DNA from 2 places in the Streptomyces tendae genome. Region 1 is predicted to be linked to the other one. Evidence: riboswitches for the same ligand, from Rfam matches in the RefSeq annotation. Region 1 holds a riboswitch; the other holds the start of a gene.
What was found. A riboswitch is a leader RNA that binds a small molecule or an ion and turns the genes downstream of it on or off. The one in region 1 is predicted to bind S-adenosylmethionine.
Positions count from the first base shown of each region.

Region 2: linked by a shared signal. The riboswitch ahead of thrC (threonine synthase) and the one ahead of F3L20_RS24280 (aminotransferase class V-fold PLP-dependent enzyme) in region 1 are both predicted to bind S-adenosylmethionine.

Region 1 is NZ_CP043959.1:5,270,431-5,276,343, forward strand. Features, by position in the region: gene F3L20_RS24260 (NYN domain-containing protein) at 1-1,061, opposite strand, end outside; gene F3L20_RS24265 (hypothetical protein) at 1,129-1,368, opposite strand; gene F3L20_RS24270 (rhomboid family intramembrane serine protease) at 1,525-2,262, shown strand; gene F3L20_RS24275 (Lrp/AsnC family transcriptional regulator) at 2,259-2,540, shown strand; gene F3L20_RS24280 (aminotransferase class V-fold PLP-dependent enzyme) at 2,653-4,014, opposite strand; SAM riboswitch class IV at 4,176-4,292, opposite strand; gene trpD (anthranilate phosphoribosyltransferase) at 4,365-5,429, opposite strand; gene qcrB (cytochrome bc1 complex cytochrome b subunit) at 5,579-5,913, opposite strand, start outside.
Region 2 is NZ_CP043959.1:6,560,689-6,566,601, forward strand. Features, by position in the region: gene groL (chaperonin GroEL) at 1-763, opposite strand, end outside; gene F3L20_RS30010 (cold-shock protein) at 1,207-1,410, opposite strand; gene F3L20_RS30015 (MoaD/ThiS family protein) at 1,841-2,116, opposite strand; gene thrC (threonine synthase) at 2,182-3,471, opposite strand; SAM riboswitch class I at 3,489-3,636, opposite strand; gene F3L20_RS30025 (glucosyl-3-phosphoglycerate synthase) at 3,773-4,741, shown strand; gene F3L20_RS30030 (alpha,alpha-trehalose-phosphate synthase (UDP-forming)) at 4,839-5,913, shown strand, end outside.

The DNA.
Region 1 (5,913 bases):
CCCAGCAGGCGCAACCGCTGCTTCTCCAGCGGCATCTGGGGATAGCCGGTCTTGGTGACGTTGTAGCCGTCGACGACCAGATGCGCCTGCGGCAGCGCCAGCAACTGGTCGACGATGGCGGGGTCGTCCTCGGACAGCGCGCGGGCGGCGATGTCCTTCGGGGTCATCCGGCCCGGTTCCACGGCGTCCACGGTCTCCGCGGGCCGCACCGACACGGGAGGCAGCGCCAGTTCGCGCCGCAGTCCCTGGGCGGCGTCCAGCACGGTGTCGAGCAGCAGCCGTACCCGCATGTCCTCGACGCTGCGGCCCTCGCGGGCGGCCCGGCGGGCGGCCTCCAGGGCCGCCTCGGTCTCCCCCAGCCGGGCCTTGAGGCGCCGGCTCTCGCTCTCGGCGGCCGACACCTGGGCATGCCCCTCGGCGCGTACGGCCTCCATCTCGCCCCGCAGCTTGCGCACGGCGGCCTCGCCGCGCTTGACGTCCGCGAGGGCGGAGCGCAGCTTGCGGTGGAGCGACTCGGTCTCCTTCTTCGCCGCGTCCAGCTCGACGCGCAGCCGCTCGGTCTCGGACCTGGTGTGGTCACGGGCCCGGTCCAGTTCGGCGCGCAGCCGCTCCAGCTCGGCGCGGGTCTCCTCGTCGGCGCGCTCGGCGTCGGCGCGCTGGGCCTCCTCGCCGGCGGCGGTGACCAGCTTGACCCAGCCGGCCGGGCGGAGCACATAGGCCGCGGCCGCCACATCGAGCGGGTCCGCGGCCGGGGGCGGGGAGCCGGAGTCCAGGGCGCCGGTCAGTTCCGGCTGGGCCTCTCTGAGCTTCTCCCCGATGCGCTGCCGGAACAGCGGGTCGGTCTCCAGCGCCGCCGCCATGGCGTTCCCGGCGAACTTGGCGCGGCGGCTCGGGGTGAACCGCGCGTACTGCCGCAGCTGCGCGGGCAGCTCGGCGACCGTGAGCCCGCCGAAGCCGTCCGCGACGATCTGGACGACCCGGCGGCGCACTCCGTCGGGCAGCGGGCGGTCGAGCACCTCGGCGGCGCCGTCCTGCGGCCCCCCGCCCGTGGTCTCCACCATCCGTCACACCCCAATGCCTGTGTGCGGCCCCGCCCCGGGGGCCGCCGTCAGCGGGGCCCGCTCCGCTTCAGGAGCCGGCGCCCGGCCTGTCCACGAGTTCCACCTGATCCACGGCGTTGCACCAGCGGCACCGTACCGACTCGATCGTCTCATCGAGCACCTCGCGCTCCTCGACCTTGGGCTCTCCGGCCAGATCGAGGTGCACGTACTCGACGACCTTCGACGAGCGGGTCACGTCGAAACGGGTGAGGTTGCCGCAGAGCGTGCAGCGCCACCGCGTCGAGGCGGTCGGCAGAGGAACCGTCATCGTGGCTGTTCGCCTTCCTTCCAGTGTCCGTGACGCACCGGGTGGCCGGTGCGTGTGGCTCGTAACCCTACGGCCTGCCGGGTGCCCGCCGCCCGCCTGTCCACGGCGGCGAGGCGGTCTGCACGGGTGCGTCCGGTTACGTCATGCTCTGTAGCCATGATCCGCAACTGGGCCGCGACGGCCGCCGGGGCGATCCGGACCACCCCCGCGCCGGTCACCCGCACCCTGATCGTGCTGTGCTGCCTGGTCTTCCTCGTCGGGCCGGCCTCGGGACTGCACCCGGCCCACGGCTCCGGGGACGAGCTGCTGGCGGCCCAGCGCGCCTACTTCCGCCGCTGGGGCGTGATCCCCGCAGACCTGTTCGACGGGTCCCCCGCGGCCGTCCTCACCCCCGCCACGGCACTGTTCGTACACGGCAGCTGGGTGCACCTGCTCGGCAACATGCTGTTCCTCCACGTGTTCGGACCAATGACCGAGGCACGGATGGGCCGCGTGCGGTTCGCCCTCTGCTGCGCGGGCTGCGGCTACCTCGCCCTGCTGGGGTACGCCGCCGCCAACGCCGGCTCCGAGCGGTCCCTGGTCGGGGCCTCGGGAGCGATCTCGGCGGTCCTCGGAGCGTTCCTGTTCCTGTTCCCCCGGGGGCGGGTCACCAGTCTCCTGCCGTTCGCGCTCTTCCTGCCGGTACGGCTGCCCGCGTGGGTGGTCCTGCCGTTCTGGGCGGCCCTGCAGTGGGCGGCCGCGGGACGCACGGCTGAGGGCGGGCCGGGCGTGGCCCATCTGGCGCACCTCGTGGGCTTCGGCCTGGGGATCGGCTGCGCATGGGTGTGGCGCGGCGGGGCGACTACAGTGAAGTCCGCCCCTGCTCCGGCTCCCGAGGGAGAGAACCAGCCGTGATCACCGCGATCGTCCTCATCAAGACCAGCGTGGACCGGATCCCCGAGATCGCGGAACAGATCGCCGCGCTGGACAGCGTCAGCGAGGTCTTCTCCGTCACCGGCACCTACGACCTGATCGCCATGGTGCGGGTCCGCGAGCACGAGGACCTGGCGGAGGTCATCCCTGGCCGGATCAGCAAGATCCAGGGGGTCGAGGGCACGGACACGCACGTGGCGTTCCGCACGTACTCCCAGCACGACCTGGAGGCGGCGTTCGCCATCGGCCTGGACAGCTAGCCCGCTCGCACGCCGGACGGGCTGCGTCTCAGCCCTCCGGCGTGCGAGGTGCGGGGTCCGGGGCGGAGCCCCGGGTCGGGAAGGGAAAAGGGCGGCGGGGGCGAATCCCCTCCTACGCCCGCGCCGACGTGTCCGGCACGCACCGCCCCTCCACCGTCCGGTAGGTCCACCGCGCACCGTCACGGACCAGCTCCCGCACCGCCCGCACGAACCGCTCCACATGCTCGTCCGGCGTCCCGGCCCCGAAGCTGACCCGAATCGCGTTCAACGACCCCGCGTCCGGCGCCCCGCACTCCCCCTGCCCCCCGGCCTCGCTGCCCACCAGCCGCCGCACCAGCGGGTGCGCGCAGAACAGCCCGTCCCGCACACCGATGCCGTACTCCGCGGACAGCGCCGCCGAGAAGTGGGAGCTGTTCCAGCCGTCGACCACGAAGGACAGCACCCCGACCCGCGGCGCGTCGTCGCCGAACAGCGACAGGAACCGCACCTCCGCCACGTCCGCCAGCCCTTCCCGCACCGCGCTGACCAGCGCGTCCTCCCGCGCCGCCAGCGCGTCGAAGCCGGCCTCGGCGAGCGCCGTGCAGGCGGAGGCGACGGCGTGGGCACCGATGACGTTGGGCGAGCCGGCCTCGTGGCGGGCGACGCCGTCGTGCCACTCCACGTCCACCCCGCCGTCCGCGCGCCGGGCGACCTTGCGGCTGGCGCCGCCGCCCGCGAGGTAGGGCTCGGCCACGCGCAGCCAGTCGGCGCGCCCTGCCAGCACTCCGGAGCCGAAGGGGGCGTACAGCTTGTGTCCGGAGAAGGCGACCCAGTCGACGTCCAGGTCGCGCACGCTCACCGCGCGGTGCGGGGCGAGCTGGGCGGCGTCCAGCACGATCCGGGCGCCGTGCGCGTGCGCGGCGGCGGCCAGTTCGCGGACCGGCCACAGCTCACCGGTGACGTTGGAGGCGCCGGTCACGCAGACCAGGGCCGGGCCGTAGGGGTCACGGTCGGCGAGGGCGCGCTCCAGGGTCGCGACGGCCTGCGCGGGGCTGCCCGGCGCGTCCAGGTACGTCACCCGGACACCCCGCCAGGGCAGCAGGGAGGCGTGGTGCTCGGTCTCGAAGACGAAGACCTCGCAGCCCTCGGGCAGGGCGGCGGCGAGCAGGTTCAGGGAGTCGGTGGTGGACCGGGTGAACACCACCTGGTCCCCGCTGCGGCAGTCGAGGAACTCGGCGACCGTCCGGCGGGCGTTCTCGAACAGGTCGGTGGACAGCTGCGACAGGTACCCGGCGCCCCGGTGGACGCTGCCGTAGTACGGGGCGTACGCGGCCACGTCGTCCCAGACCCGCTGGAGGGCGGGGGCGCTGGCGGCGTAGTCGAGCGCGGCGTAGGTGACCTCGCCGCCGGTGACGAGCGGGACGGCGACGTCCCGGCCGAGGACGGGCAGCGGGGCACGGACGGTGGGGGCGGCGGCAACGGCGGAGACGGACATGGCGTAACTCCCGTGAGGCAGGACGGATCCCCGCGCGAACGGACGGCGCGCCGGCGCGGGAAGAAGAGTGAAAAGGGTGTGCGGAGGCGGGGCTCGGCGCCCTAGCGCATTCGCTTGCTCACGGAAGGCTCCTCGACGACCAGGACCCCTGGTGTGCGAGGGGTCCGCGCTTGCCGTGAGCCCTGCTGCTCACGGCCTGGTCCTCACCCGGGGCACCCCGCCACGGACGGAGGGTTGCCGGACAGCCGGCCGGGGCCTTGTGACTGTCACTCATGACCTGACAGGGAAATTACGTGAGGTGACCGGCGTCCCGCAACCCGGGTCCGGATCTCGGGACGACCGCACCCTCCTCAGGCGTTGCTGACGGCCACCCAGCGCTCCAGGACGCGCTTGGCCGAGCCGGAGTCGATCGACTCGGCCGCCTTGTCCATCCCGGCGCGGATCTGTTCGGTGAGCGTGCCGCCGCCCGGCTCCAGCGCCACCAGCGCCGCCGCGGAGTTCAGCAGCACCGCGTCCCGCACCGGGCCCCGCTCGCCGTCCAGCAGCCGGCGGGCGACCTCGGCGTTGTAGGAGGCGTCGGCGCCGCGCAGAGCCTCCACCGGCACCAGCTCGATGCCGACGTCACGCGGGTCGAAGCTCTCCTCGGTCACCGCGCCGTCGCGGACCACCCACACCCGGGAGGTACCGGTGGTGGTCAGCTCGTCCAGGCCGTCGTCGCCGCGGAACACCAGGGAGGAGTGGCCGCGCCCGGCGAACACCCCGGCCATGATGGGCGCCATCCGCGGGTCGGCGACGCCGACCGCCTGGGCCTTGACCTGGGCCGGATTGGCCAGCGGGCCGAGGAAGTTGAACACCGTGCGGATGCCGAGCTGGCCGCGGGCGGCGGCCACGTGGCGCAGCGCCGGGTGGAACCTCACCGCGAAGCAGAAGGTGATCCCGGCCTCCTCGGCGACCTCGGCGACCCGGCGCGGGGTGAGTTCGAGGTTGACGCCCAGCTTCTCCAGGACGTCGGAGGCGCCGGAGGCGGAGGACGCGGCGCGGTTGCCGTGCTTGACGACCTTCGCGCCGGCGCCGGCCACGACGATGGAGGACATGGTGGAGATGTTCACCGTCTTGGCGCCGTCGCCGCCGGTGCCGACGATGTCGACGGTGGCGCCCGGCACGTCGATGACGTTGGCGTGGGCGTACAGCGCCCGGACGCAGCCGGTGATCTCCTCGACCGTCTCTCCCTTGGCGCGCAGGGACACCGCGAAGCCGGCGATCTGCGCGTCGGTCGCCTCGCCCCGCATGATCAGGTCCATCGCCCAGGCGGTGTCGTCGGCGGACAGGTTCCGTCCGTCCAGGAGGCCGTTCAGCAGGGCGGGCCAGGAGCGGCCCGCCGCGTTGTCGCCTCCAGCGGGGGTCACAGCGCTCATGGTCGCTCCTGACGGTAGTGGCGGATGGCCGGGACCGGCGCGGTCCCGGACCCACCCTATCCAGCCCCGGGCACGGCGAAGGGCCCCCGTCCGCAGAACGGACGGGGGCCCTTCGCTGTCGTGTGGCGACGGGTGGAGCAGCTTCGGGATCAGTGGTGGCCGTGGCCGCTCGTGATCTCCTTGTACTCCTCGACGGTCGGCTTCGGAACCTGGGACTCCTCGCCGTAGAAGCCCTTGCTGAGCTTCGCGCGCAGCTTCTCGCCGGCCTTCACCTTGCGCCGGACGCCGTTCTCGTCGACCTCCGGGCCGATCTCGAGCGGCTTCGGCTGCTCGTGCGCGGTGAGGGTGTAGAGCTGCTCCTGGCTGAGCGGCTCGTGCACCTCGATGAACTCACCGTGCGGCAGGCGCTTGATGATGCCCGACTCGCGGCCGTGCAGCACCTTCTCCTTGTCCCGGCGCTGCAGGCCGAGGCAGATGCGCTTGG
Region 2 (5,913 bases), 1.3 Mb from region 1:
CGCCCTCGACGTCCTCGGCGATGATCAGCAGCGGCTTGCCCGACTGCATGACCTTCTCCAGGAGCGGGAGCAGGTCCTTTACGCTGGAGATCTTGGAGTTGGCGATCAGGATGTACGGGTCGTCGAGGACGGCCTCCATACGCTCCATGTCGGTGGCGAAGTACGCCGAGATGTAGCCCTTGTCGAAGCGCATACCCTCGGTGAGCTCCAGCTCCAGACCGAAGGTCTGGGACTCCTCGACGGTGATGACGCCTTCCTTGCCGACCTTGTCCATGGCCTCGGCGATGAGCTCACCGATCTGGACGTCAGCGGCGGAGATGGAGGCCGTGGAAGCGATCTGCTCCTTGGTCTCGACATCCTTCGCCTGCTCCAGCAGGGCGGCGGAGACGGCCTCGACGGCCTTCTCGATACCGCGCTTCAGGGCCATCGGGTTGGCGCCGGCGGCGACGTTGCGCAGGCCCTCCTTGACCAGGGCCTGGGCGAGAACGGTCGCGGTGGTCGTACCGTCACCTGCGACGTCGTCCGTCTTCTTGGCGACTTCCTTGACCAGCTCGGCGCCGATCTTCTCGTACGGGTCCTCGAGCTCGATCTCCTTGGCGATGGAGACACCATCGTTGGTGATCGTGGGGGCGCCCCACTTCTTCTCGAGGACGACGTTGCGGCCCTTGGGGCCGAGCGTCACCTTCACGGCGTCCGCGAGCTGGTTCATGCCGCGCTCGAGGCCGCGCCGCGCCTCCTCGTCGAACGCGATGATCTTGGCCATGTGAAGTGGTCCCTCCAGGACTGGGGGTGATTCCTTCGGACCGCGCCCGCGCCCGCGACGGACGGCTCGCCGGCCGTGTGGTTCCTTGCCCCACGTGACCTGGCGGGCCTCACCGACCCGGTCCTTCGTTGTCACTCTCACCTTCAGAGTGCTAACGCCAATGATTAGCACTCGACCCCTGAGAGTGCAAGGCACGCTCGCGATGCGGCGTCGTGGCGGGCGGACTCTTCGGGGCGGTTCGGCCCAGGCGTACCAAGGACTCGGGGCCGCTCTCAGCCGCGCGCGAACACGGCGCGCACGGCGCACTCGCCTGTCGCGCCCCTAGCGGGCTTCGAGCGCCGCCACGGGCGCGGCCCCGGGGTTGCGGGCACGACGAAGGGCCCGCACCCCGAGAGGTGCGGGCCCTTCACCGGCAGAAGATGTGCGTGCGGCTGGTAGCGCGTTCAGGCGGTGACGCGAACCATGTCGGCCTGCGGGCCCTTCTGACCCTGCGAGATCTCGAACTCGACCCGCTGGCCCTCTTCAAGGGTGCGGTAGCCGTCCATCTGGATGGCGCTGTAGTGGACGAAAACATCCGCACCACCGTCGACCGCGATGAAGCCGTACCCCTTCTCCGCGTTGAACCACTTGACGGTGCCCTGAGCCATGCCTAACTCCCCTATTACTGGCCCTTGCACAGATCCACACTTCGCGGACCCGGGTCAGACCTCACCCCCCAACGGTTGGGGGCGTGCGCCGGAACGCGTCGACCGCGGCTGAATGTATCTGTCCAACTGCCGTCTGCAACAGGTCAATCGGACGAGAAATCTGGACGCCACCGGTCCGGAATGTGGCAAGAATTCGCCAGAATTCAGGGCAAGTCGGGCCGGGCGAAGGAGGCAAATGCCGCGAAAGGAGCCCGCACTTTGGCTACATCCAGTCGGGTCGGCGGCAGGAATTCAGGGTTCTCGATCAATGGATCGGGAGCGCGTTCCCCAACTCTACCGCGCTCAATCCCATGGAATTGCCCCCTCCGCATCTCTCACGGAAGGGGCAATGCCGCAAACGCTCGGTAACCGTCATTACCGAAGGTAATGATCAGCCTCCGGCGACCGCCGGGATGATCGACACGCCGGCCCCGTCCGGGGTGGCCGTCTCGAGGCCCTGCTCGAACCGCACGTCGTCGTCGTTCACGTAGACGTTGACGAACCGGCGCAGCTTGCCCTGGTCGTCCAGGACCCGGGCGGCGATGCCGGTGTGGTTCCTCTCCAGGTCCTTGATGACCTCGCCGAGGGTCCCGCCCTCGGCGGCGACCTCGGCCTGGCCACCGGTGTAGGTGCGCAGAATGGTAGGAATACGGACGGTAACGCTCACTTGGAACCTCCGGTCAGGATGAGAACCCAGGGGACTGGTCGCGGACGGGAACGGTGAGAAGGGCTCTAGACGAGCCCGGCCTCACGGAACGACTCAAGGCTGGGCCGGATCGTCGCGGTCAGCCCGGTCCCCGCCACCGCGTCCAACGTCTTCAGACCGTCCCCGGTGTTGAGCACGACCGTCGTGAGGGACGGATCAAGCGTCCCGCTCTCGATCAGCTTCTTCGTCACGCCGACCGTGACCCCGCCCGCGGTCTCCGCGAAGATCCCCTCCGTCCGCGCCAGCAGCTTGATCGCCTCGACCACCTGCGCGTCCGTGACGTCCTCCACCGCACCGCCCGTGCGACGCGCGATGTCCAGGACGTACGGCCCGTCCGCCGGGTTGCCGATCGCCAGCGACTTGGCGATCGTGTTCGGCTTCTGCGGGCGGACCACGTCGTGCCCCGCCTTGTACGCCGTGGACACCGGCGAGCAGCCCTCGGCCTGCGCGCCGAAGATCTTGTACGGCCGGTCCTCGACGAGCCCGAGCTTGATCAGCTCCTGCAGACCTTTGTCGATCTTCGTGAGCTGCGAGCCGGAGGCGATCGGGACCACGATCTGGTCCGGTAGCCGCCAGCCGAGCTGCTCGCAGACCTCGTACGCGAGGGTCTTGGAGCCCTCGGCGTAGTACGGCCGCAGGTTGACGTTGACGAAGCCCCAGCCCTCGCCGGCCGGGTCGCCGATCAGCTCGGAGCAGAAACGGTTCACGTCGTCGTAGTTGCCCTCGATGCCGACGAGCTCGCCGCCGTAGACGGCGGCCATGACGATCTTGCCCTGCTCCAGGTCGTGCGGGATGAACACGCAGGAGCGGAAGCCGGCCCGGGCGGCGGCGGCGCCGACCGCGCCGGCCAGGTTGCCGGTGGAGGAGCAGGAGAGCGTGGTGAAGCCGAAGGCGCGCGCGGCCTCCAGGGCCTGGGCCACGACGCGGTCCTTGAAGGAGTGCGTGGGGTTGCCGGAGTCGTCCTTGACGTAGAGGCCGCCGGTGACGCCCAGCTCGCGGGCCAGGTTGTCGGCCTGCACGAGCTTGGTCCAGCCCGGGTTCAGGTTGGGCTTGGTCGCCACGTCCGCGGGGACGGGCAGCAGCGGCGCATAGCGCCAGATGTTCGCGGGGCCCGCCTCGATGCGCTTGCGGAGATCTTCGGTGTCGTAATCCGAGAAGTCGTAGGCGATCTCCAGCGGGCCGAAACACTCCTCGCAGGCGAAGACCGGGCCGAGGGGCACGCGGTGGCCGCACTCGCGACAGGACAGCGCGGCGGCGGGGCCGAGGTCGACGGTGTTCGCGGAGTCGGTGGTGCTTGCAAAAGTCTGCACAGCCATGGAGGCGAGGCCCTTTCTCCTCATCTTCCTCACGACGCATCTCGCCGTGAGACGGATTTGGCACCTTCCCTAGCCGGGAGCCTCGCCACGTCCGCGTGACAGGAACCGACTGGAGGGTTGCCGGGGCTTCATCGGGCCGTATCCCTCTGCCCCTCTGGATGAGCGGTGTTCAGTTGTGCGCCCGGCGACCCCGGCATGCGAGGGTCGCTGGCGTTGTTCAAGACTGTAACCGAAGGCCCGGACGGCGGAGGGAGCCGTCCGAACCCCGAGATGGATCACCGGCCAGTGAGGAGCCCGGACCGTGCTGGAAGAAGTCGAGCGCTGGCTGATCGAGCGCTCCTGGTCGCTCGCCGACCGGCCCCTGCACCGGATCCTGGCGGCGAAACGGGCCTCGGGGCAGACCGTGAGCGTGGTGCTGCCCGCGCTCAACGAGGAGGCCACGGTCGGCGAGATCGTCTCGGTCGTCCGGCACGACCTGGTGCTCCAGGCCCCGCTGGTCGACGAGGTCGTGGTGGTGGACTCCGGCTCCACCGACCGCACCGCCGAGGCGGCCGCGGCGGCCGGCGCGCGGGTGGTGCACCGGGACTCGATCCTGCCCCGCATACCGGCCGTGCCCGGCAAGGGTGAAGTGCTGTGGCGGTCGCTGCTGGTCACCCGCGGCGACATCGTCTGCTTCGTCGACGCCGACCTCAGGGACTTCTCCTCCGACTTCGTCACCGGCGTCGTCGGCCCGCTGCTCACCGACCCCGACCTCCAGCTGGTCAAGGCCATGTACGACCGCCCCCTGACCCTGGCCGACGGGACCGCCCCCGGCGCGGCGGCCGGGCAGGGCGGCCGGGTCACGGAGCTGATGGCCCGCCCGCTGCTCAACATGCACTGGCCGCAGCTGGCCGGTTTCGTCCAGCCGCTGGGCGGCGAGTACGCGGCCCGCCGCGGCCTGCTGGAGCAGCTCCCGTTCCCCGTCGGGTACGGCGTCGAGCTGGGCATGCTGGTCGACGCCCTGCACCTGGTGGGCCTGGACGCCCTGGCGCAGGTGGACGTCGGGGTGCGCAAGCACCGGCACCAGGACGGCCAGGCGCTCGGCCGGATGGCCGCCGCAATCTACCGCACCGCGCAGCTGCGGCTGGCCCGCGGCCATCTGCTGCGCCCTTCGCTGACCCAGTTCGAGCGGGCCGGGGACGCCTTCGAGCCCCGCACGTACTCGGTGGACACGGAGGAACGGCCGCCGATGACGGAGATCGAGGAGTACCGGGCGCGCCGGGTGGCCTGATGCCGGCCGGGGCCGGGTGGCCCGACCCAGGCCGTCGCCGGCCGGTGTGACGCACCGGCACGTTTGAGGCCCGGGGGGCCGGGCTAGGTTGAGGCGTATGGCTTCAAGCTTCGGTGCAGCTCAGGTGCTGGTCGCCTCCAACCGGGGGCCGGTGTCGTACGAGGTGGCGGACGACGGTTCGCTGCGGGCCAAGCGGGGTGGCGGCGGACTGGTGTCCGGCCTCTCCGCGATCGGTCCTGAGGCGGGTGCGCTGTGGGTGTGCTCGGCGCTGTCCGACGGCGACCGCGAGGCCGTGCGGCGCGGGGTGGGCGAGGACGGCGTGCGGATGCTGGACGTCCCCGCGGACGTGCACGCGGACGCGTACAACGGCATCGCGAACTCGGTGCTGTGGTTCGTGCACCACATGCTGTACCAGACCCCGCTGGAGCCCGTCTTCGGCGCGGAGTTCCGCCGGCAGTGGGCCTCCTACGAGACCTACAACCGGGCGTTCGCCGAGGCGCTGGCCGAGGAGGCGGCCGAGGGCGCGGCGGTGCTGGTGCAGGACTACCACCTCACCCTGGTCCCCGGGATGCTCCGCGAACTCCGCCCCGACCTGCGCATCGGCCACTTCTCGCACACGCCGTGGGCGCCGCCGGAGTACTTCGCGATGCTGCCCGACGACATCGCGCGCCAGGTGCTGCAGGGGATGCTCGGCGCCGACCGGCTCGGCTTCCTCACCCGCCGCTGGGCGGACGCGTTCACCGCGTGCTGCGAGCGCTTCGCGGGCGGGCCGGGCGACACCCGCATCGGGGTGCACGGCCTGGGCGCCGACGCGGACTTCCTGCGCGCCCGCTCCCACGAGGCGGACGTGGACGAGCGGATGGCCGCGCTGAAGGAGGAGATCGGCGAGGGGCGCCGGACGATCGTCCGGGTGGACCGCACCGAGCTGTCCAAGAACATCGTGCGCGGCCTGCTGGCGTACCGGCAGCTGCTGGACGACCGCCCCGAGTGGCGCGAACGCGTGGTGCACGTGGCCTTCGCCTATCCCTCCCGGCAGGACCTCGCCGTCTACCGCGACTACACCGCCGAGGTGCAGCGGCTCGCCGACGAGATCAACGAGCGGTACGGCACCCCGGGCTGGCGTCCGGTCGTGCTGCACGTCAAGGACGACTTCGCACGCTCGCTGGCCGCCT